Cycloclasticus pugetii PS-1: one gene and its partner. The protein of the gene in region 1 interacts with the protein of each later gene in a pairwise test. Links are inferred from orthologs where the notes say so. Each region holds a gene or a part of one and is shown on either strand. Other genes may lie near its edges. The genes, in order: ftsA and CYCPU_RS0109055.

What was found.
Region 2: the proteins of ftsA (region 1) and CYCPU_RS0109055 interact in binary tests that used the Escherichia coli proteins (3 or more experiments, as listed by UniProt). The link is inferred for Cycloclasticus pugetii PS-1 from one-to-one orthologs.

Annotation. Positions count from the first base shown.
Region 1 is NZ_ARVU01000001.1:373,204-384,589, forward strand. What follows is about bases 426-3,207. They hold ftsA (cell division protein FtsA), read left to right. Parts: upstream 426-1,092; coding sequence 1,093-2,322; downstream 2,323-3,207. Other genes in these bases: CYCPU_RS0101855 (cell division protein FtsQ/DivIB), read left to right, coding at 426-1,087; ftsZ (cell division protein FtsZ), read left to right, coding at 2,372-3,207. Also shown: CYCPU_RS0101850 (D-alanine--D-alanine ligase), read left to right, coding at 1-299; more of CYCPU_RS0101855, read left to right, coding at 296-425; more of ftsZ, read left to right, coding at 3,208-3,538; lpxC (UDP-3-O-acyl-N-acetylglucosamine deacetylase), read left to right, coding at 3,699-4,613; CYCPU_RS0101875 (DciA family protein), read right to left, coding at 4,615-5,055; CYCPU_RS0101880 (M23 family metallopeptidase), read left to right, coding at 5,083-5,994; preprotein translocase subunit SecA, read left to right, coding at 6,134-8,788; bifunctional glutamate N-acetyltransferase/amino-acid acetyltransferase ArgJ, read left to right, coding at 8,882-10,102; CYCPU_RS0101895 (Nudix family hydrolase), read left to right, coding at 10,130-11,065; DNA gyrase inhibitor YacG, read right to left, coding at 11,089-11,277; cell division protein ZapD, read right to left, coding at 11,279-11,386. UniProt on the Escherichia coli protein: Essential cell division protein that assists in the assembly of the Z ring. May serve as the principal membrane anchor for the Z ring.
Region 2 is NZ_ARVU01000001.1:1,851,659-1,865,307, forward strand. What follows is about bases 3,388-6,210. They hold CYCPU_RS0109055 (rod shape-determining protein), read left to right. Parts: upstream 3,388-4,188; coding sequence 4,189-5,232; downstream 5,233-6,210. Other genes in these bases: gatA (Asp-tRNA(Asn)/Glu-tRNA(Gln) amidotransferase subunit GatA), read right to left, coding at 3,388-3,689; gatC (Asp-tRNA(Asn)/Glu-tRNA(Gln) amidotransferase subunit GatC), read right to left, coding at 3,778-4,065; mreC (rod shape-determining protein MreC), read left to right, coding at 5,261-6,136; mreD (rod shape-determining protein MreD), read left to right, coding at 6,126-6,210. Outside these bases: CYCPU_RS0109030 (M67 family metallopeptidase), read left to right, coding at 1-362; CYCPU_RS0109035 (hypothetical protein), read right to left, coding at 390-740; Asp-tRNA(Asn)/Glu-tRNA(Gln) amidotransferase subunit GatB, read right to left, coding at 790-2,223; more of gatA, read right to left, coding at 2,226-3,387; more of mreD, read left to right, coding at 6,211-6,611; mrdA (penicillin-binding protein 2), read left to right, coding at 6,618-8,447; rod shape-determining protein RodA, read left to right, coding at 8,444-9,580; mltB (lytic murein transglycosylase B), read left to right, coding at 9,590-10,603; CYCPU_RS0109085 (septal ring lytic transglycosylase RlpA family protein), read left to right, coding at 10,633-11,457; CYCPU_RS0109090 (D-alanyl-D-alanine carboxypeptidase family protein), read left to right, coding at 11,554-12,678; CYCPU_RS0109095 (D-amino acid aminotransferase), read left to right, coding at 12,687-13,553; CYCPU_RS0109100 (YbeD family protein), read left to right, coding at 13,555-13,649. UniProt on the Escherichia coli protein: Forms membrane-associated dynamic filaments that are essential for cell shape determination. Acts by regulating cell wall synthesis and cell elongation, and thus cell shape.

The DNA of each region.
Region 1 (11,386 bases):
AAGCGAAATATCAGGCAGAAACAACTCAATACCATTGCCCCTGTGGGCTAACTGCTGAACAAGAACAAGCCTTACAACACTTATCGATTAAAGCCTTTAAGTTGTTGGCTGCTGAAGGTTGGGGGCGCGTTGATTTAATGTTAGATGCACAAGGTAAGCCGCAGTTATTAGAAATAAATACGGTACCTGGAATGACCGACCACAGCTTAGTCCCAATGGCCGCAAAACAGGCAGGTATTGATTTTAATACATTAGTTTGGCAGATATTGGAAACCAGCTTTGCGAAGGAGGGGGCATGAAGAGTGTGATGATTGATTTGCTTCAGCAAAATGAAGTGTTGGTTAAAAAGAGCGTTCTTTCTCTAATAGTAGCGATTGTTGTATGGCAGTTCGTTAGCTGGTTAATGCAACCAAGCACGATGCCCATTAAACAGGTGCGTATCGGTGGTGAATTAAATTATGTGACAGCTGAGGATATTTCAACATCGTTATCAGCATTAGTTGATACCGGGTATTTCGCGATGAATAGCAGTGAAATTGTTAAACACGCGACGGCCTTACCCTGGGTGAATAAAGCAACAATTAGGCGTGTGTGGCCAGATACTATTGTGTTGACCTTGGTGGAACAAAAGCCTGCTGCGATTTGGAATAAAACGGCCTTGCTGAATACACAGGGCGAGGTATTTAAACCGGTATTTGATAAAAGCTTAGAAACATTGCCAAGTTTATCAGGCGTGGAGACGAGTAGTCAGGCGATACTTGAAGAATATAGAAAAGTTAATAACGCAATAAAAAGCACGGGTATTCAAGTCAGCAAATTGAGTTTAGCAGAGCACGGTAGTTGGTCGGCAGTAATGAGCAATGGCATAAAAGTAAGTGTGGGTCATCAGTCGCCTGAACAGGCAATTGGTAAATCATTAAGGTTATTGGCATCGCTGGAAGGCAGTTTGATAGATCAGCTTGCGAAGGTGGATTTGCGTTACCCAAATGGGGTGTCCGTACAGTGGAAAGACGGTTATAAATTTGCTGACCGGGTTGAGCAAATAGCCGCATTAAAATTGAAAAAGGATCAGCCAGTTAAAGGCTAAGAACAATGAAGAAAAACAGTGATAAGAATTTAATTGTTGGTTTAGATATAGGTACATCTAAAGTGGCGGCCATTGTGGGGGAAATAACCCCAGATGGAACGATTGATGTCATCGGTATCGGAACCAATAGTTCGCGAGGTTTGAAAAAAGGCGTGGTGGTTAACCTCGAGTCTACAGTGCATTCAATTCAACGCGCTGTAGAAGAGGCTGAGTTGATGGCGGGGTGTCAAATTCACTCAGTATTTGTGGGGATAGCAGGCAGTCACATCAGTAGCTTGAACTCCAGTGGCGTGGTGGGTATTAAAGAAAGCGAAGTGATTCCATCAGACATAGAGAGAGTGATTGATGCGGCAAGGGCAGTGGTTATTCCTGCGGATCAAAAGATTCTTCACATCATGCCACAAGAATTCATTATCGATGGACAAGAGGGCATTAAAGAGCCTGTTGGAATGGCGGGCATCAGGCTGGAAGCAAAAGTACATATTGTGACCGGCGCAGTGAGTGCAGCGCAGAATATTATTAAATGTGTAAGGCGTTGTGGTTTAGAAGTAGGCGATATCATTTTAGAGCAGCTGGCATCGAGCAGTTCGGTGCTCACGGATGATGAAAAAGAACTGGGCGTTTGTTTGGTTGATATTGGTGGTGGCACGACGGATATTGCAGTTTTTTGTGATGGCTTTATTCGCCACACCGCGGTTATTCCAATTGCCGGAGACCAAGTTACTAATGATATCGCTGTTGCATTACGGACGCCTACCCAGCATGCCGATGAAATTAAGTTGAAATATGCATGTGCGCTGACTCAATTAGTTCAAGAGGACGAAATGATTGATGTGCCAAGCATAGGCGATCGGCCGGCACGAAAAATTTCACGTGGAAATTTGGCTGAAATTATTGAGCCTCGCTATGAGGAATTAATGATGCTTGTACAGGCTGAGCTGAGGCGCTCGGGCTACGAGGACATTGTTGCCGCAGGGATTGTGCTAACGGGCGGCAGTGCAAAGGTAGAGGGATTGGTTGAATTGGCAGAAGAGGTATTCCACATGCCCGTTCGCCTGGGTTATCCGCAGTATGTGTCTGGTTTAAGCGAGGTGGTTCGTAATCCGATATATGCAACCAGTGTTGGGTTGTTGTTGTTTGGGCAGCAAAATAGTGTGGCAAGTGGTGGAGAGGTGAAAAATGGTTTTGAAGCTATGTGGGAAAAGATGAAGAGCTGGTTTCAAGGTAATTTTTAACGATAAATAGAGACTTTAGTATTTAGATTAACAAGATAGGGGAATTGATATGTTTGAATTAATGGATGCACATACACAAAATGCAGTAATTAAAGTCATTGGTGTTGGCGGTGGCGGTGGCAATGCCGTGAATCACATGGTTAATAGTGCAATAGATGGTGTGGAATTTATTTGCGCCAACACAGATGCGCAAGCTCTAAAAGACACACCAGCTAAAACGGTATTGCAGTTAGGTAATAATAGTACAAAAGGCTTGGGTGCAGGCGCGAACCCTGAAGTGGGCCGTCAAGCAGCGATTGAAGATAGAGAGCGAATTCAAGAAGTAATCGTCGGTTCTGATATGGTCTTTATCACAGCAGGAATGGGTGGTGGAACAGGGACAGGTGCTGCGCCAATAGTGGCCGAAATAGCAAAAGAAATGGGTATCTTAACAGTAGCTGTAGTGACTAAGCCTTTCCCATTTGAAGGCAAAAAAAGAATGTTATTGGCAGAACAAGGGATAGAGGAATTAGCACTTCACGTTGATTCATTAATTACTATTCCGAATGAAAAGTTATTGCACGTACTGGGCAAAGAAATGAGTCTGCTAAATGCCTTTAAAGCGGCGAATGATGTTTTGCTAGGCGCTGTACAAGGGATTGCAGAATTAATAACCTGCCCTGGCTTGATTAATGTCGACTTTGCTGACGTTAGAACTGTTATGTCAGAAATGGGTGATGCGATGATGGGAACAGGTAATGCAAAAGGAGAATCTAGAGCACGCGAAGCTGCAGAAGCGGCCATTCACAGCCCCTTGTTAGAAGATATCAATGTACAAGGCGCTCGCGGTATTTTAGTGAATATCACGGCTGGATTAGATATGTCTATAGGTGAATTTGAAGAGGTCGGTCAAGCGATTAGAGATTTTGCATCGGATGATGCGAATGTCGTTGTCGGTACGGTTATTGATCCTGATTTGTCAGACGAAATGCGAGTAACTGTTGTTGCAACTGGTTTAGGTGGCAAGGCAAAAGTGGCTGAAGAACCAACGCCGATTGTTCAAGTGAAAAGAGAAGCCATTAAAACGGCTGACCTGAAGGAAGAGGATTTTGATATTCCAACAATCATGCGTGATGGAAAAGCGGAAATGGCGGATCAAAAAACCAGTGGTATAGATAATACCTTAGACCCTGCTTATTTGGATATACCTGCGTTTTTAAGAAGGCAAGCCGATTAGTTGAGACCGTGAACCGCCCTTGGATATTGAAATGTGTTGAGGGCGGTAAAATAACTGAGTACGTGGCAATGCATGGCTTATTGTTAAATTGCAAAATGTGTTAATATCCCGCAATAATGACAATAAAAATAAATTGAATTTATCTGCTTGGGAGTTTTAAATGATTAAACAACGAACGCTGAAAAACGTGATTCGTGCTACGGGTGTTGGTTTACACAGTGGCGAAAAGGTTTATTTAACGTTGCGCCCTGCAGGCGTCAATGCCGGTATTGTTTTTCGCAGAATAGATTTTGACGAAGCAGTCGTTATTCCAGCAAAAGCAGAAAATGTAGGTGACACACAATTATCAACCACCTTGATACAAGGTGACGTACGAGTCTCTACTGTTGAACACTTGTTGTCGGCCATCGCTGGATTGGGTATTGATAATATTTACATTGATTTAAGTGCTGCTGAGGTGCCGATCATGGATGGCAGTGCAGGCCCGTTTGTCTTTTTACTACAATCGGCTGGTATAGAAGAACAAAACGCAGCGAAACGCTATATTCGTATCAAAAAAGAAGTCCGAGTAGAGGATGGCGATAAGTGGGCGAGCTTTGTCCCTTTTGAAGGCTTTAAGGTCGGGTTTAGTATTGAGTTTGATCACCCAGTATTTAAATCGCGTACACAAGAGGCGATTATTGATTTTTCTTCAACTTCATTCGTTAAAGAGATAAGCCGTGCACGTACCTTTGGTTTTATGAAGGATATTGAAATGTTACGTCAACGCAACTTAGCGTTGGGTGGAAGCATGGATAATGCCATTGTCGTCGATGATTTTAGAGTCTTAAACGAAGATGGCCTGCGTTATGAAGATGAATTTGTGAAACACAAAATTTTGGACGCTATTGGTGACCTATACTTACTAGGGCATAGCTTGATTGGTGAGTTTCATGGCCATAAATCGGGGCACGAGCTTAATAATAAGTTATTAAGAGAGTTGTTGGTTCAAGAGGATGCTTGGGAAGAAGTAACGTTTGAAGAAGATGACCAATTCCCTATTTCATATATAGAGCCATTACCTGCGGGTGTTTAAACTAAGATAGCTTGTTTTTTTGTAGTGTCTTGATGAGTTTATTCATGGAATGGGTTAACGAGTCTGCCTGTTCTGAATCGTTGGCTTCTGTAAGACACTTCAATGTATGACTGGATGGCGATTTAGGCAAAAGCGGTGTTTTTGCTGTGTGCTTAGATAGCACTTTAACCTTTAAAGTACGAACCCGTTCACCAAAGTAATTTGATAAGGCGTTTAGAATAGGTTGGCGTAGATACAGTAGTTTTGAAGCCCAGACAGAAGAGTCGGTGAATAAGATTACCGTGTTTTTACTGGCGGTGACATGCAAACAATGAGCTGCCAAATCTTCAGTTATTGATCGTTGAACAAGACGCAGAAGTGTTTTTTGTTGATGTAAGCTTTGCTGAATATGCTGTAAACCATTCAAGGATGACTTGTTGTTTTTGAAAGGTTGTTTAAACATATGTTGTTAAGATAAAAAATAAATAATATGCAAATTATACTGTTAACAAAAGGTAAAAAGAAAACCATCAACTTTTCTGCGATCCAGCAAAAAGTTATCTATGGGTTACTTGGTAGCTTTATTCTATTACTAGCAGTTTATTGGTATATGCCATCGGTGACCGAAGTTAGGTTAACCGAACAATCAGGGAAGGTATCTCAAGAGTTATTAACCCAGCGAATAGAGCTGGAAAGAGTGCGCGAGAAAACTCAAAATACGCTGGATAACCTTGCCTTACGAGTTGGGCAAATGCAAGCACAATTGACGAGGCTGAATGCGGTTGGTGAACACCTTGTTAAGAAGGCTAATTTAACGGCGTCAGAATTTAATTTTGACGAATTACCAGCTATCGGCAGTGCAGATTTGCCGGACTCAGCAGAAAGTTTTACAGAAAACCAATTGCTGCATGATATTCAAGTACTCGATAAACAGTTATCTTTACGCGAAAAACAATTAACGTTATTGGGTGTTTTTTCGGCAAATAAAGAGTTGTCTAAAGAGGTTCGCCCAGCAGGGTTACCAGTCGCAAAAGGATGGTTGTCATCGTATTACGGTTACCGAGCAGATCCATTTACTGGCAAGAAAAAATTCCACCATGGTGTCGATATTGCAGGCAAGACAGGGACCAGTGTTTTAGCCGCTGCATCTGGCTTGGTGACCTACGCGGGGAAAAAAGGCGGTTATGGTTATTTAATTGAAATTGACCATGGCTCAGGGTACGTCACCCGCTATGGGCATAATAAGGAAATAGTGGTCAAATTAGGCGATGTCGTTAAACAAAATGATGTTATCGCTAAAATGGGGTCAACGGGTCATTCTACCGGGCCACATGTTCACTTTGAAGTAATGCGCAACGGTAAGAAGGTGAATCCTCGTAAATACCTGTATTCTTCAAGCTAAGGCAGTACTTACTCCTACGTCCTTTTACATTCTGATTTAAAGCGTTATGAATAGGGCTTGAATGGGCCTAAAAAGCAGGTTTCAGTGAACCATATGCGGTATCATTTGGTTTTTCGTTTCACACTAAAGTTTATTTGTAATGATTTCAAATATCGTAAAGAAAGTTTTTGGTAGTCGTAATGATCGGTTGGTAAAAGCAAAACAAAAAACCGTTAAAAAAATTAATGAGATTGAAGCATCAATCAGTGCCTTAAGTGACACTGAGTTGAAAGCGAAAACGGATGAATTTCGTGCTCGACTTGAACAAGGTGAAACACTCGACGCATTAATCGTTGAAGCGTTTGCAGTGGTTAGAGAAGCTGGTGTTCGCGCCTTAGGCATGCGTCATTTTGATGTGCAGCTAATTGGCGGGATGGTGCTTCATGATGGACGCATCGCCGAAATGAAAACCGGTGAAGGTAAAACACTGGTTGCCACGTTATCAGCCTATTTGAATGCATTGCCCGGTAAGGGCGTTCATATGGTGACAGTGAATGATTACTTGGCTGAACGTGATTCACAATGGATGGGGCAGTTGTTCGCCTTCTTAGGCATGACAACGGGTGTGATCGTCAATTCGATGAGCCCTGAACAGCGACGCGAAGCCTATGCAGCAGATATTACATACGGCACTAATAATGAGTTTGGCTTTGATTACCTTCGAGACAATATGGCATTTGGTGTCGAAGACAAGGTTCAACGTGAGCTGCATTACGCGATCGTTGATGAGGTTGATTCAATCTTAATTGATGAAGCAAGAACACCACTGATTATTTCAGGCCCAACAGATGATAAAAGTGATTTATATATCAAGCTTAACGAGTTGGTAAAAGACCTTACAGAAGAGGTTGAGTCGCAAGAGGGTGGTGAGTACACCGTTGATGAGAAGTCGAAACAAGTCTTTTTGACAGAGTTAGGCCATGAAAAAATTGAAGAACTACTGACCAGTAGCGGCCTATTAAGTGAAAATGAAAGCCTATACGATGCCACTAATATTGGGTTGATGCATCATGTATATGCTGCATTACGAGCCAGTGCGCTGTATCACAAAGATGTCGATTACATTATTCAAAATGGTCAAGTGGTTATTGTTGATGAGTTTACTGGAAGAACAATGCCGGGCCGGCGCTGGGGCGAGGGGCTTCATCAAGCAGTAGAGGCAAAAGAAGGCGTTAAAATTCAAAGTGAAAACCAAACGATGGCGTCTATTACATTCCAAAATTATTTTAGGATGTATGACAAATTATCGGGAATGACCGGTACTGCAGACACCGAAGCATTTGAGTTTCAACAAATTTATGGTTTGGAAGTTATTGTTATTCCAACACACCGTGGGATGGCGCGTGAAGACGCCGGGGATCTTATTTATTTAACAGCGAAAGAAAAATACGAAGCGGTTATTGAGGATATCGAAGATTGCTACCAACGAAAGCAGCCAGTATTAGTGGGTACAACCTCTATTGAAGTTTCTGAATATATATCGTCCAGCCTAACCAAGAAGAAGGTGCCTCATGAGGTGCTTAATGCTAAACAGCATGAACGTGAAGCACAAATTATTGCCAATGCCGGTGCTTTAGGGGCGGTCACTATTGCGACTAATATGGCCGGACGAGGGACCGATATTGTTTTGGGTGGCAAGAGCGAAGACGAGTCATCTGAAGTATGGCAAAAAAAGCATCAGGCAGTACTAGATGCCGGTGGTCTCCGTGTAATTGGTACAGAAAGGCATGAGTCGCGCCGGATAGATAATCAGCTAAGGGGCCGGTCAGGGCGTCAAGGTGACCCTGGTGCAAGTCGTTTTTACTTATCGTTAGAAGACAGCTTAATGCGAATTTTTGCCTCAGAACGTGTATCTGGTTTGATGCAAAAACTGGGTTTAGAAAAAGGTGAGTCGATTGAGCACCCTTGGGTGAGTAAAGCGATTGAAAATGCTCAACGTAAAGTAGAAGGGCATAACTTCGATATTCGTAAGCAACTTCTTCAATACGATGATGTGGCGAATGATCAACGTCGAGTGATTTATGATCAACGTAATGAAATTATGGAGGCATCAGATATTGCCGATACTATTGTTTCTATACGTGAAGATGTCGTTAACCAATTAATTGATGTGTATATTCCAGCACAATCAATCGAAGAGCAATGGGATATTGCAGGCTTACAGGCTGCTCTTGAGGATGAGTTCTCCTGCAAGCTTAATATTCAAGAGCTATTAGATACAGATGATAGCTTGCATGAAGACAGTCTGCGCGAGCTAATCCTAAAAACAATCAGCGATGACTATGCAAAAAAAGAAATATTAGCAGGTGCAGAGGTGCTTCGGCACTTTGAAAAATCGGTGATGCTGCAAACATTAGATTCGTTGTGGAGGGATCACTTAGGTGCGATGGAACATTTAAGACAGGGTATTCATCTACGTGGTTATGCACAAAAAGATCCGAAACAGGAATATAGACGCGAGGCCTTTGAGCTCTTCACATCGCTATTAGATACATTAAAAAGAGATGTTGTTCAGTTGGTAACAAAGGTCCAAGTTCGTGCAGAAGAAGATGTTCAAGCCGTTGATGAGCAACGTCGTATTCATCAAACCATGGAATACAAGCATGATGATGCAAATGCCTTAGGTGAAGAAAAGAACGATGAGCAAGCCGACAAGGCACAGCCTTTTAAACGTTCGGATAAAAAAATTGGCCGGAATGACCCTTGCCCATGCGGTTCTGGCAAGAAATTTAAACAGTGCCACGGCAAGCTGTGAGGCTACGTTAAGCGCTCGTTTGAGTAAGGTGGCTTTTTATAGTCTAAGGGCTACTTAACTTTATATCTATAACTGTTTATTAGGAGCTTAATCATGCCTGTAGGCGGAACTGTCCCTTTAGAATTAAAAGCAATATCAGGTGTTCGCATTGGCACCGCATCAGCGGGTATTTCACAAACTGTACGTGACGACCTAACGCTATTTGAACTGACTGCGCAAACACAGGTTGCGGCTGTTTTTACAAAAAATAAATTTTGTGCAGCGCCCGTTACAGTGGCTAAAAAACATTTAGCCGAAGACTCTCCACGTTATCTACTGATTAATTCAGGCAATGCAAATGCTGGTTTGGGCGGCGCAGGTTTGTTGACAGCGCAAACATGCTGTGCAGAACTTGCAAGCAAGGTGAATGCTAAAGAAACACAGGTATTACCGTTTTCAACAGGAGTGATTGGTGAACCGTTACCAGTAGACAAGCTTGTAGGTGGTTTGCAAACGGCAGTAGATACCTTAAGCGAACAGCATTGGCAAAAAGCGGCTGTAGCCATTATGACAACCGATACCTGTGAAAAAGGCTGCTCTCGTACATTGCAGTTGGATGGCACAGAGGTCACCATAACGGGCATTGCAAAAGGCTCAGGCATGATAAGGCCAGATATGGCGACGATGCTATCTTATGTTGCGACTGACATGCCGATTGGCAGAAAAATCCTCGAGGTTATGCTGAAGGAGGCTGTGGATGTCTCTTTTAACAGTATTTCGGTAGATGGTGATACGTCAACAAACGATGCTGTCGTATTAATGGCAACCGCAGCGGCTGATATAGAGCCGATTGAGACGCAAAGTGATAAACGGTACCCAGTGTTTTTAGCAGCATTAAAACAGCTGTGTAGTTATTTGGCCGAAGCAATTGTAAGAGATGGAGAGGGCGCTACAAAACTAATAAACGTTCAGGTTGAACAAGCTTATACAGCAAGTGATGCAAAGGAAGTGGCTTATACGGTTGCGCATTCACCATTAGTGAAAACCGCCTTTTTTGCCTCAGACCCTAATTGGGGGAGGATTCTAGCCGCCGTAGGTAGAGCGAACATAGCAACAATAAATGTTGATGCGGTTTCAATTTACTTAAATGATATTTGTATTGTTAAGGCCGGTAAGCGTTCAGCTGACTATACTGAAGAGCAGGGCCAAAAGGTTATGAATCAAGAAGAAATTTGTGTTCGTATTTGTCTGGCTCAAGGAGACTGTTCATCCCGTGTATTAACTTGCGATTTATCTTACGATTACGTCAAAATAAATGCTGAGTACCGCTCATAAAGTATTAGACATAGTATTGATATACAGATGTTAAAGGTAGCGGTCGGGGTTATAAAAAATCAATACAATGAGGTGCTGATTAGTAAGCGCTCTAAGAAGGCGCATCAAGGTGGCTTGTGGGAATTTCCGGGTGGTAAAGTCGAAGAAGGCGAAAAGACTGAAGACGCGTTAAAAAGGGAGCTACTAGAAGAGTTAAATATAGAGGTGTTAACGGCAGTTCCCTTTATACAGGTGAAGCACGATTATAACGATATAGGTGTGTTGCTTGAGGTGTACCTGGTTGAAAGCTTTCAAGGCAAGGCATGTGGAATGGAAGGTCAACCGATTAAATGGCTTGCGATCGATTCGTTAGACAAAAGCTCATTTCCTGCAGCAAACAAGGCGATCATCGATGCGTTGAATTTACCTCGGTATTATCCAATTGTTGATGAGTCTATAGGCGCAGAAGAAGAGATGTTAAGCCATTTAAAGACCTTAATATCAGGCGGGTATACGATGATTCAATGGCGAGCAAAGTCGCTTAATAAGAGTGGCTTTAAACACTTAGCTGAGCAAGCGATGGCTCTTTGTAAACGTAACAATGTTCGTTTATTTATTAATAGCAGTATGACTGATGCATTAGAGATGAATGCTGAGGCGATACACTTAAGTGTTAACGAGGTGCTAGCTATGAAAAATAAAGCCAGTTCACTGGAAGGTGTTTTGCTGGCCGCCTCTTGCCATAATGAACAAGAACTAAAAGCAGCAAAGGAACTGGGAGTATTATTTGCCGTGTTATCACCTGTATGTGCAACACAAACGCATATAGGCATGAAGCCTTTAGGCTGGCCGCAGTTTAAGTCGTTAAGTGAGGCTGTGCCGCTACCTGTTTTTGCTCTAGGGGGTGTAGGGCCAGAAACGTTAGATAAAGCGCTGTCAAATGGTGCTTATGGTGTGGCTGGTATAAGAGCATTTGGCAGGTAACAGTCAATGCCCGTGGGCAAAGCTTAATGTTCGAACAGTTGGTCGTCCTCAGCTGGGTGTGCTTTTTCTCCAGCAATTGCATGTTTTTCTGAAGCCCATTCCCCTAAATCAATTAATTTACAGCGCTCACTGCAAAAAGGTTTAAAGGTTGAGGCTTCATTCCAAGGCACGGCTTTGCGGCAAGTAGGGCAGTTAACGGTTTGTGTTTTCATTTTAGAGTTGGCAGATACTTAATGTAAAACGAATGTCTTCATCTATTTGACTGGGTCTTTCTGTTTCAAGGGGCAACATAAAGCGGACTGTAAAGCGGTGCTTACCACC
Region 2 (13,649 bases), 1.5 Mb from region 1 along the record:
AATTATCAGAAGACCTCGAGGTCTGTGGTTTTATCAGTAAAAACAAAACGGGTCAGTACACCTGCCATCCTGTTCAAAATATAGCTGAAACACCTAGCAAGCGTTTTCTAATGGCGCCTGAAGAACAAATCAGCGTAATGAAAGAAATCCGCGATAAGGGTGAAGAGGTTTTTGCTATCTACCACTCGCACCCCACCGCACCCGCTAGGCCTTCAATAAGCGATACTGAAATGCCTTCACACCCCGAAGCCTATTATTTAATTATTTCGCTAAACACCAAAGGTGTCTTAGAGATGCGCTGTTTCAAATTATTACACGATGAAAATATTGTTGAGATAACCCTAAGAATGGTTGAGGAATAACAACCAGACCGGGTTATCCCTTATTGGCTATTTACTTAACGCTATCGTTGCCAAAAACATTGCTCGTTTTAGTTTTCTTTTGGGCTCCTCTGCATAGTCGCTCAATATATATGCTTCTCTGTAGGCTGAAACAGCTTCATCATATCTTTTCAAATACATGTTTCCATCGCCGACTAACAACCAGTCTTTAACCGTTGGTTCATCTTTTAGCTTTTCAGATATACGCGCAACCTGCTGCTCAACTTCCGCTTCCTCTGCTGACAAAGTCTTAGTCGCCAGCCCTTCTTGAGTTAGTTCCACGCCATTTTTAGTCGCATGGCCACAGGCAGCCAACCATAACGCGATAATAAAAACACTCAACGCCTTCAATATACTCATAACATCCTTGCTATTTATTCTAATAATTAACGTAACACTTTAAGAGAAACTACCCTTTTAGTTTACTTTCCAGCAATTTATTTAATTCTTGTGGATTCGCCTTACCCTGGGTTTGCTTCATCAACTGACCAACAAAGAAGCCTATCATTTTTGTTTTACCGGCTCTATATTGCTCAACTTGCTGAGCGTTATCAGCCATTAGCTGATCAATCATTTTTTCTAAGGCACCTGTGTCAGAAATTTGTTTCAAACCTTCTCGCTCAATCACGTCGTCTGCAACATCCTGACTATTCCACATAAACTCAAGGACTTGCTTAGCGATTTTTCCAGAAATTGTCTTATCTGCAATGCGTCTAACCAAGCCTCCTAATCGTTCAGCACTCAAGGGACTTTGCTGGATATCTAAATTATTGTTATTCAAGTTTGCGCTCAATTCGCCCATCACCCAATTAGCAACAAGCTTCGCCTCTCCATCTGAAAAGTTAACAGCATCTTCGTAGTAATCTGCCATCGCCCGTTGTGTTGTTAATACGTCGGCATCATACTCACTTAAACCATACTGCTGTTGGAAACGTTGTTTTTTAGCCGCAGGTAATTCTGGCAAGTCATTACGCACTTCATCCAACAACTCTGCTGTGATTTCGACTGGTAATAAATCAGGACACGGGAAGTATCGATAGTCGTTCGCTTCTTCCTTAGAACGCATAGAGCGTGTCTCATCTTTATTAGCATCATACAAACGAGTCTCTTGAACCACTTGTCCGCCTGTTTCGATCACATCAATTTGGCGCTCAACCTCATGTGCAATGGCTTTTTCAATAAAACGAAATGAGTTTAAGTTTTTTATCTCTGCACGGGTTCCAAAGGCTTCTTGCCCTACTGGTCTGACTGATACATTAACATCGCAACGAAAAGAACCTTCCTGCATATTGCCATCGCAAATTCCTAAATACTGCACAAGAGTATGTAGTTTTTTAACATACGCTACTGCTTCTGCGGCAGAGCGCATATCCGGCTCAGAAACAATTTCAAGCAACGGTGTTCCTGCTCGATTTAAATCTATTCCCGTCATCCCATGATAGTCTTCGTGCAACGATTTACCCGCATCTTCTTCTAAATGAGCCCGCGTAACACCTATTGTTTTTGTTTTACCATCCACCTCTATATCTAACCGCCCTAAACCAACAATCGGCTTATCAAATTGACTTGTTTGATAACCCTTAGGCAAGTCAGGATAAAAATAGTTTTTCCGTGCGAACACTGAATATGGAGCGATATGCGCACCAATGGCCAAACCAAATTTCACCGCAAAACGAACGGCCTGCTCGTTCAACACCGGCAATGTACCCGGTAACCCAAGGTCCACCGCACAAGCCTGCGTATTAGGTTCTGCGCCATAAGCCGTTGAAGCACCCGAGAAAATTTTAGATTGAGTCGCTAACTGAACATGAATTTCAAGACCTATAACTGTTTCCCACTGCATCCTTATACCTCCTGCTCGTATCCAGCCGGCACCGCAAGATGCCAGTCAGTCAGTTGTTGATATTGGTGCGCTACATTTAACAAGCGAGACTCTTCAAAATAATTTCCTATCAACTGCATACCTACCGGCTTGTTCTCCACAAAACCACACGGCACTGACATTCCAGGCAAGCCTGCTAAATTAACACCAATGGTAAAAATATCTGAAAGATACATTGAAACAGGGTCTCCCTTCTTCTCATCTGATTTAAAGGCAACAGAAGGTGCTGTTGCACTAGCGATCACATCTACTTCTTTAAACGCTTCTACGAAATCTTGTTGAATCAAACGACGAACTTGTTGAGCTTTTTTATAATACGCATCGTAATACCCCGCAGACAAAACATAAGCGCCAATCATAACTCTTCGTTTTACCTCGTCACCAAACCCCTCTCCACGCGAACGCTTATAAAGATCCTCTAAGTCTTTTGGCGATTCGCAGCGATACCCAAATCGAACACCATCAAAACGAGACAAATTAGCAGAACATTCAGCGGGGGCAACCACATAATAAGCAGGCACTGATAGGTTAATATTCGGTAGGCTAATTTCTTTCACATGTGCCCCTGCAGACCGAATGGTATCAACCGCTTCTTCTACTTTTTCTCGAATATCACTATCAAGATCATCGGTAAAAAACTCTTTGGGCAAGCCAACGGTCAAGCCTTTGATCGAGTCACCCAAGCCGCTTAACAAATCATCAACGGGTCTATCAACACTGGTTGAATCCCTCTCATCAAAACCAGACATCGCTTGTAGCATGATCGCTGCATCTTCAGCACTTTTCGCCATCGCACCACCTTGGTCCAAACTAGAGGCGAACGCAATCATGCCGTAACGTGACACACGGCCATAGGTTGGTTTAATACCCGTCACCCCACAAAAAGCTGCTGGCTGACGGATCGATCCACCTGTATCTGTACCACTAGCCAACGGCGCCAAACGTGCCGCTACCGCCGCTGCTGATCCACCCGATGAGCCACCTGGGACCGTTTCCAAATCCCAAGGGTTTTTTACTCCACTATAAAAACTGGTCTCATTTGACGAGCCCATCGCAAACTCATCCATATTGGTTTTACCCAACATCACCGCACCAGCTTGTTCTAATTTACTAACCGCTGTTGCCGAATAAGGGGCAATAAAATTATCCAGCATCTTTGAGCCACAGCTTGTTCGTAAGCCTTGTGTACAAAAGATATCTTTATGTAACAAAGGAATCCCCGTTAACAAGCCGGCATCCCCTGATGCAATTAGTTGATCCGCCTGTTGAGCTGCAAGTAATGCGCCGTCTTCATTTAATGTAATGACGCTATTTAACGCCCCATCGTATCGATTGATACGCTCCAAAAAGTATTGACTAAGCTCAACACTGGATATTTGTTTGTTGTGGAGGTCGCTGGACAGTTCTTTTAATGATTTGTTATACATTGATTACCAATACTGTTTAAAAGGTATATATGCTTATCGCTATAAGCCTTTGTTTAAATAAAAATGACACCGCCTCGTTAAAGGGCGACTAATCGATCACTCGCGGCACTAAAAACAAACCGTCTTCAATAGATGGCGCATTGTCCTGCAAAATATCACGTTGATTGCTTTCTGATACCACATCCGCCCGTAAACGTTGAAACTGATCAAGTGGGTGGGCCATAGGTTCAATATCAGTTGTATCAACTTGATTCATTTGCTCAACTAACAGCATTATATTCGACAAGTCTGACGCATATGACTCAAGCTGCTCGTGCTGAATACCGAGCCTCGCCAAGTGTGCGATTTTCAGTACATCTTCTGACTGAATTGGCATAAAATAACCCCCTTGTTTTATTCATACTTTAAAACAGTGCAAATTAACACAATTCGCGCCTTGCCCAAAGAGGTAAAGGGTTGTTAAAGTACAAAATTCTCACCACCTACATTTATAAAATTCATGTTTAAAAAAATACGCGGCATGTTTTCCAACGATTTATCCATCGATTTGGGCACAGCGAACACACTAATCTATGCACTTGGCAAAGGCATTGTGCTAGATGAACCCTCTGTTGTTGCCATTCGAGAAGATAAAGTGCGTGGCGAAAAAAGCTTTGCCGCTGTCGGCAGCGAAGCAAAAGCAATGCTGGGTAGAACACCTGGTAATATCACCGCGATTCGCCCAATGAAGGACGGTGTTATTGCTGACTTTACTATCACTGAAAAAATGCTTCAGTACTTTATCCATAAAGTACATGAAGGTAAATTTCTACGTCCTAGTCCTCGTGTGCTTATTTGCGTACCGTGTGGCTCTACTCAAGTTGAACGAAGAGCCATTCGAGAATCGGCATCAGGTGCTGGTGCACGTGAAGTATATTTAATTGAGGAGCCAATGTCAGCGGCAGTTGGTGCAGGCTTACCGATAGATGAGGCGCGCGGCTCCATGGTATTAGATATTGGTGGCGGCACATCAGAAATCGCCGTTTTATCACTCAATGGTATCGTCTACTCGGAGTCAATTCGCGTTGGTGGTGACCGTTTTGACGAAGCGATTATCAATTACGTTCGACGTAATTACGGCACTATCGTCGGTGAATCGACCGCCGAAAGAATTAAACACACGATTGGCTCAGCTTACCCAGCGAATGAAGTTAAGGAAATGACCGTTACGGGTCGAAACCTAGCAGAGGGCATTCCCCGAAGCTTTACGCTTAACAGTAATGAAATTTTAGAGTCATTACAAGAACCTGTTACCGCCATTGTTAGTGCTGTGAAACAAGCTCTCGAGCAAACTCCCCCAGAGCTAAGCGCTGACGTTGCTGAAAATGGCATTGTGCTAACCGGTGGCGGTGCATTACTGTATGGTTTAGATGAGCTTATCCATGAAGAAACAGGCGTACCTGTTCGCACAGCTGACGACCCTCTAACTTGCGTTGCGCGAGGTGGGGGCAAAGTACTAGAGTTGATCAATGAAAAAGGGCCTAATACGTTTGCATTAGAGTAAGAATAAGAGGTTATTCGCCATAAAACCAATTTTCTCAAAAGGTCCTGCTACCAGCACACGCTATATTGCCGCCGCCGTTATTTCTATTTTGCTTTTGCTACTTGCACAGCAAACGAACCAACTTACGCGCCTTAAAGACAGCCTTTCTTTTATCGTTCACCCTGTTCTCATCGTTGTGGACCTGCCTAGCCAGCTCTATGCCTGGCTGACTGAAAGCACAACAGAGTTATCTGAATTAGCTGACGAAAATCAACGCCTAAAAGATGAGTTATTATTTCTTAAAGTCAAACTGCAAAAATTTGAGGCGCTTGAAACAGAAAATACCCGGTTGCATAGCTTATTGGAGTCTTCATTCAAAATTGGAGAACAATTTATTTCAGCGTCTCTTATTAAAGTAAACCAACACCCAAACACAACCAATATTGTGATTGATAAAGGCAGTCGTTTCGACCTTTATAAAGGACAAGCCGCCCTCAACGAAGACGGTGTACTCGGTCAGATTACCAACGTTCACCCGCTCACTTCGTCTATCATCCTGATTACTGACCCCAATCATGCTATACCTGTTGAAATAAACCGAACAGGCTTAAGAACCATTGCCTCTGGTAGCGGACTAAAAAATACATTAACGCTACCATACCTACCCCATAATGCTGACATCAAGATAGGCGATTTATTAACGACATCTGGACTGGGCGGTGTTTTCCCATCTGGTTACCCTGTTGCCACCGTCACCAAACTGGCCCCGCTGCCAGGAGAAGCTTTCATGCATGCCGAGGCTAAAACTGTCGCCAAAATAGACAGCACTCGTGACATTTTATTGGTATGGAGCCAACAACAGCCCATTCCTATTTTATCAGGCGCCCCTGAAGAACCAGAAGTACCCACAGACAATGCACGCTAAATCCTCTGGCGGTACCATCATTGGCTTAACTTTATTTTTTTCCATGGCCCTTAGCATTGCACCTTGGCCTGACCATTTGGCTATATTAATGCCCAGCTGGACGTTGCTAACATTAATCTACTGGAGCATCGCTTTACCGCATAAAGTTAGTATCTTGACTGGTTTTTCAACCGGCCTACTGTTCGATGTTTTAACAGGCAGTTTGCTCGGACAAAATGCGCTAATATTCAGTACCGCTTCTTTTTTTAGCCACTCTCTTTATTCACGCCTAAGAAATTATCCTGTGTGGCAACAATCTACGCTTATTTTAATGTTCTTAGGGTGCATAAAACTACTCTCTTTATGGCTTAACCACTTTATTGTTCACATTGAGTATACTTACCAACATGGGCTTCAAGTTCTTTTTAGCGCGCTGGTATGGCCTGCTATATTTGCTGTCTTACGCCTCATCAGAAGACACTTTAAAGTACAGTAACCTCACATGAACACTCGCTTCGACCTCAAGAGCTCACTCCAGGAAAATCGCCTTTTCCTATTGCGAGCCACCACATTGATCGTTTTTGTTCTTATTTTATTTTTTGCGCTGATTGCCCGTCTTACCTATTTACAAATTGCAACACATGAGAAGTATGTAGACCTCGCTCAAAATAACCGCGTAAAACTATCAGTTATTAGTCCTGTTCGTGGTTTAATTTTCGATACAAAAGGTCGCGTTCTTGCTGAAAACAACCCTACTTATAGTCTTGAATTAGTACCGGAACAAACGCCAGACCTTGCGAACACCCTCGAACGCTTGAGCGCCTTATTACCCATTTCTAAAGATGAACTGGCGTTATTTGAAAAACGTAGAAAACAGCAAAAACGCTTCGCTAGCGTCTCCATTAGAAATCGATTAAACGATCAGGAAGTGGCTATTTTTTCTGCCAACCGTCACTTATTTCCCGGTGTTGACATACAGGCACGTCCATTAAGACACTACCCTTTCCCTGAGCTAACCGCACATGTAGTGGGTTATGTCGGCGCCATTAATGAACAAGAGCTGAAAACTATTGAGCCAGCCAACTACCGAGGGACTCGATTTATTGGAAAAACCGGCATTGAAAGAACTTACGAAACTGAATTACATGGTTATGTTGGATACCAGCAAACCGAAAACACAGCACAAGGCAGATCATTAAAAGTCCTCAGCTACACACCACCATTATCAGGTAGCGATCTAACTTTGAATCTAGATATTGAGCTACAAAAAATCGCTCACGACGCACTCGGTGATTACACCGGAAGTGTTGCCGCAATAGATACTCGTACTGGCGCAGTTCGCGCCTTGGTGAGCAAACCAGGCTTCAATGCTAACTTGTTTGCTAAAGGTATCGATCAAGCCTCATACAGCCAATTACAAAACTCTTCAAAACGCCCTTTATTTAACCGCTTTCTTCGAGGGCAATATCCCCCAGGGTCTACCTTAAAGCCATTTTTAGCGCTCGCCGGCCTCGATTACAAAACCGTTCACCCACATCAAAGAATCTTCTGCCCAGGCTTCTATCAACTACCCAAACAAACACATAAATACCGTGATTGGAAAAAAACTGGGCATGGTATGACCACGCTTCATGACTCAATCGTTCAGTCGTGCGATGTTTATTACTATATATTGGCCCATGAGTTAAAAATTGATCGGATGCATGACTTTCTGCAAAAATTTGGTTTTGGGCAAAAAACAGGCATTGACATTCTGGGCGAAAGATCGGGCTTATTGCCCTCAAGAGAGTGGAAGAAACGCACACGAAATCAGGTCTGGTATCCTGGCGAGACATTGATTGCTGGCATAGGGCAAGGTTTCAATTTAACCACACCCCTTCAGTTAGCCCATGCAACGGCTCTTATTGCTAACAAAGGCTCCACACATATTCCATCACTCGTTGCTAAAATTAATGATAAGCCTCAGCAAACATCAACCACCCTGCCAATTACATTAAATAACCCTCAGCATTGGAATACCATTATTGATGCCATGTATGATGTCGTTAACGGTGCGCGTGGCACTGCTCGAAAAATTAGGGAAGGTGCGCCCTACAAAATAGCTGGCAAAACGGGAACTGCTCAAGTGTTTACCATCAAACAAGATGAAAAATATGATGAGGAAAATGTGCAAGAACACCTCAAAGACCATGCCCTTTTTATCGCTTTTGCACCCGCACGTGAGCCTCAATTAGCCGTTGCTATCGTGGTAGAGAACGGTGGTCATGGTGGCTCGGTTGCTGCGCCTATTGCCCGTTCTATTTTCGATCAATATATACAAGTTACCCCATGAATTGGTCTTTCCAAAAAGCCTCACAAATGAGCCTCTATCATCATCGCAAAGAGAGCCTCTTTCAGCGATTGCATATTGACCTCACCTTGCTCATTCTACTGGCCCTCTTATCGTCTATTGGCATTCTTATTTTGATGAGCGCCGAACACCAAAATATTGGATTATTAAACAGGCAAGCCACTCGATTAGCTGTTGCCTTTTTTGCCATGTTTATCATTGCTCAAGTGCCACCTCATGCGTTAAAAATGTTTGCTCCTTGGTTATTTTTTCTCGGCACGCTCTTATTACTGGGCGTGTTATTTGTTGGTGATATGGGGAAAGGCGCTCAACGTTGGCTAGACCTAGGCTTCTTTCGCTTTCAACCCTCTGAATTACTGAAACTGGCAACCCCCATGATGGTGGCTTGGTACCTAGCAGAACGGCGACTACCTCCCAGTCACAAACATGTCGGTCTCGCCACTGTTTTTATAGCTATCCCTACCGTCTTAATTGCCAAACAACCTGACCTCGGTACCGCTATCTTAATAGCCAGCTCGGGATTAACCGTGCTGTTTCTTGCCGGCATTTCATGGAAGATCATCATCGGCGTCATAGCAACTGGCGCAGGACTCGCCCCTGTTCTATGGAGTTTTATGAAAGACTATCAAAAACAACGGGTTCTTACCTTTTTGAGCCCAGAAGAAGACCCATTAGGGGCTGGTTACCACATTATTCAATCAAAAATCGCCATTGGCTCAGGTGGTATCAATGGCAAAGGCTGGATGCATGGCTCGCAAGCACGCCTAGAGTTTTTACCCGAAAGTTCTACCGATTTTATTTTTGCCGTCTTCTCTGAAGAATTTGGCTTGATGGGTTGTGTCGGCTTATTAACCATTTATTTGATTATTTTCATCCGCTCCATTTACATTGCAATTCAGGCACAAGACACCTTTTCACGACTGCTTGCAGGTAGCTTATCGCTAACATTTTTTATCTATTTATTTGTAAACGTCGGGATGGTCACGGGTATTTTGCCAGTCGTTGGTGTACCCTTACCTCTAGTGAGTTATGGCGGTACATCAATGGTGACATTATTACTTGGATTTGGCATATTAATGTCGATACATACTCATCGAAAATTACTTTCTTCTTAAGGACAAACGATGCGCAACATAAAACTTTTTTCTTTTCGATTAGCATTAACCCTTCTATTAACGCTAGTCTCTATTAGTGCTTGCGCCTCAACATCGTCGTCGCCTAGCAACCCTAGCCTTTATCACGACTTTATTGAAAAAATGGTCGAAGAGCACCAATTTAATCGTGACGAATTAACAACCTTATTAAATAAATCGGTTGTTAAAGAAAGCATCTTAAAAGCCATGTCATCACCGGCGGAGAAACGCCTAGAGTGGCACAGTTACCGTAATATTTTTCTTAAACCTAATCGCATTAATGGCGGTATAAAATTCTGGAAAGAAAACAAAGACCTATTGGATGCCGCCACCGAAAAATATGGCGTACCAGCAGAAATCATTGTCGCCATTATTGGTGTTGAAACACGTTATGGTGGCAACACAGGGTCTTATAAAGTCCTCGATGCCCTAACAACCCTTGGTTTTCATTTTCCAAAACGCGCTAAGTTCTTTCAACGTGAGTTAGAGCATTTCTTATTACTGTGTCGTGAAGAAGGCTTTGACCCTTATGAACCCAAAGGGTCTTATGCTGGAGCCATGGGGAAGTCTCAATTTATTTCAAGCAGCTACCGTGCTTACGCTGTTGATGGTGATGGCGATAACAAGCGGGACTTGTGGAATAGCCAGGCTGATATCATTAACAGCGTGGCCAATTACTTTTCAAGACATGGTTGGAAAAACACAGACCTAGTCACACAACAAACTAACGTTACAGGTGATGCTTATAAAACCTTACTCAATCGTTCACTCAAACCAAAGAACACCTTAAAACAACTGGCTAAACATCAGGTGCAAACACCACCTAATCTTGCAGATGACACTATCGTCAGATTATTGGAACTTAAACAAAAAGACCAATCGGAATTTTGGCTAACATTTCATAATTTTTATGTCATCACCCGCTACAACCATAGTCACTTATACGCAATGGCCGTTTATCAACTTGGTCAAGAAATTAAAAAGGGCTTTATAAATAACGCATGATCCGCCTCCACTTTTTTTTATTATGCTGCTTGTCTGCTTACTTTTTAATAGGCTGCACAAGCCAACAACCTTTCGTTACCGATAGCGCCCCATCCGTTCACCCTGCCGGTATTGAACTAACCCCAGATGCGATCCCTAAAATAGAAGCTAAGAGCCGTGGAGGCAACCCCAGCTCCTATGAAGTTTTTGGCAAAAAGTATTTCGTACAAGCGTCCAGTAAAAACTTTGTTCAACGCGGCCTCGCCTCTTGGTACGGCACTAAATTTCATGGCAATAAAACTTCGAACGGTGAAACCTACGATATGTATGCAATGACTGCCGCGCATAAAACCCTGCCTCTCCCAACCTATGTCGAAGTCACTAATCTTTCTAATGGCAAAAAAATCATTGTTCGCGTTAATGACCGTGGCCCTTTTCATGATGAACGAATTATAGATTTATCGTATGCCGCTGCCGCTAAACTCGGCACCCTTAAAAACGGCACATCAATGGTAGAAATCAAAGCCCTCGACCCTCACACCTATCTTTCAACCTCTTTAGATGAGCCACCTGCCGCACCAAAAAGCGACCTCACCTTAAGGTATACTGTTCAGCCACCCCAACCCTCTACTGAACAAAAGGGTTTGTTATTTATTCAAGCGGGGGCCTTTAGCTCTGAAGAAAATGCCAATAAACTCAAGTATGAATTGACCAATTTACTAAAAACCCCAGTCACCATAGAGTCTGGTGGTAGCACGTCAAAACCCTTGTATTTTGTGCGTGTCGGCCCTTATATACGAATGAAAAGTGCTGACTCAACAAGATCAAAACTTTACGAGTTAGGCTATAAGAGCACTTTTTATACCTCTAAATAAGCCAGCTAAAACAGCCTTCCTCCTAGCCCTTAATGATACGTTTTGCATGATATAATCCGAGCTTATCGTTACCCTAATACCTAACATTGCATTAATATGAAAAGAATTATCCTGCTGCTGAGCTTTTTTCTCTCTTCTCAAGCCATCGCGTTACCTATTCCTTCCGCCCCAAATTTAAAAGCGAGAAGCTACCACCTGACCGACTTTCACAGTGGAACAGTTTTAGCCTCTAAAGACCCTGATTTAAAACTAGCCCCCGCCAGCATGACAAAAATCATGACTGCGTTAATTGTCTTTCGTGAACTAAACCATGGAAATTTGAATTTAGACGATCAAGTTCGTATTAGTGAAAAAGCATGGCGAACTCCTGGTTCTAGAATGTTTGTGGAAGTTAATAAATTCGTTACGGTCGATGATTTAATTCACGGAATGCTTGTGCAATCAGGTAACGATGCCACTGTTGCATTAGCCGAACATATCGCAGGGGATGAATCAACTTTTGCACAATTAATGAACCAAGTTGCTAAAGACCTTGGCATGAAAAATAGCCACTTTACTAATAGTTCTGGTCTGCCCGACGAACAGCATTACACTACCGCTAGAGACCTCTCAGTTCTAACTCGCGCCTTAATCATTGAGTCTCCCGAGTTATATAAAATAAATGCGATCAAATCATTTTCTTTTAACGGTATTACTCAACAAAATAGAAACAAGCTGTTATGGCGTGATAGCACAGTAGACGGCGTTAAAACAGGGCATACAGAGGACGCTGGTTATTGTTTAGTTTCATCTGCTGTTCGCGACAATATGCGTTTAATTTCTGTCGTTATGGGCACAGACAGCGTAGCTGCACGAAATGATATCAATCAGGCCTTGCTGAATTATGGTTACCGTTTTTATAAAACTCACTTGCTGTATAAAGCACAACAATCACTAACCACCACCCGCGTCTGGAAAGGCGCGATTAAATCTTTACCAGTAGGCTTGGCGAAAGACCTTTACCTGACTATTCCTCGCAATGAATATAAATCATTAGATGCGAGCCTAGAGTTAAACCCCCAGCTGATTGCACCCATAAAAAAAGGCCAACTTGTTGGCAACGCGGTTATTCAACTTAAAGGTGACATTATTGCCAAACGCCCACTCATTGCTTTACAAGATATTCCGGAAGGGTCATTTATGGACATCCTAAAAGATGAAGCATTGTTATTGCTTGAGTAGGAGAATTGATGGTGTCGCACAAAACTGATGTTTTCCTTAATGGCCAATTTCTGCCACTAGCTGAGGCTAACGTTTCTGTATTAGACCGTGGTTTTTTATTTGCCGATGGTGTGTATGAAGTTATTCCTGCATACGGCGGCAAGCTTTTTCGCCTTCAACAGCACTTAGACCGCCTCAATAGTAGCTTAGCCGCTATTCGCATGAAACCGGTCATGAGTGATCAACAATGGACAAAAACACTCTCCCAACTGGTTTCACCGCATACGCAATCTGACCAATCGGTCTATGTTCAAGTAACACGTGGTGCTGGCACAAACCGTGATCACCAATTGCCAACTGAGTACTCCGCAACAACTTTTGCAATGTGCCAAACAATAGACCCCAAGAGTCTCGATTCTATTGCTAACGGCATTAACGCTATCACTTTAGATGATATTCGCTGGGATTGGTGCCATATAAAATCCGTCGCCTTACTTGGCAATATATTATTGAAGCAACAAGCCAGTGATCAAGGTTGTACTGAGGCTATTTTATTACGTGATGGTTTTGCAACCGAAGGGTCTGCTAGTAACTTGTTTATCGTTAAAGACCAGCAACTTATTACGCCACCCAAAAGCCATCATTTATTGCCCGGCATTACACGTGATCTTGTTTTAGAGCTTGCTATCAAAGAAGGCATTTCATGCATTGAGCAAGAAATATCAGAACAACAACTGTTTGATGCTGATGAAATTTGGTTAACCAGCTCTACCAAAGAAATTATGCCTGTAGTTAAATTAAACCGCCAAGCGGTCGGCAACGGACAACCGGGGAATTTATGGCAACAAGTCTCAACCAGCTATAGTCAATTTAAGAACCAATTGAGAAACCAGTAAAATGACTGATAACCCAGACGATCAACATAATGCATTAATGGACTACCCTTGTGAGTTCACCATCAAAACAATGGGGCTATCAAACATTGAGTTTGA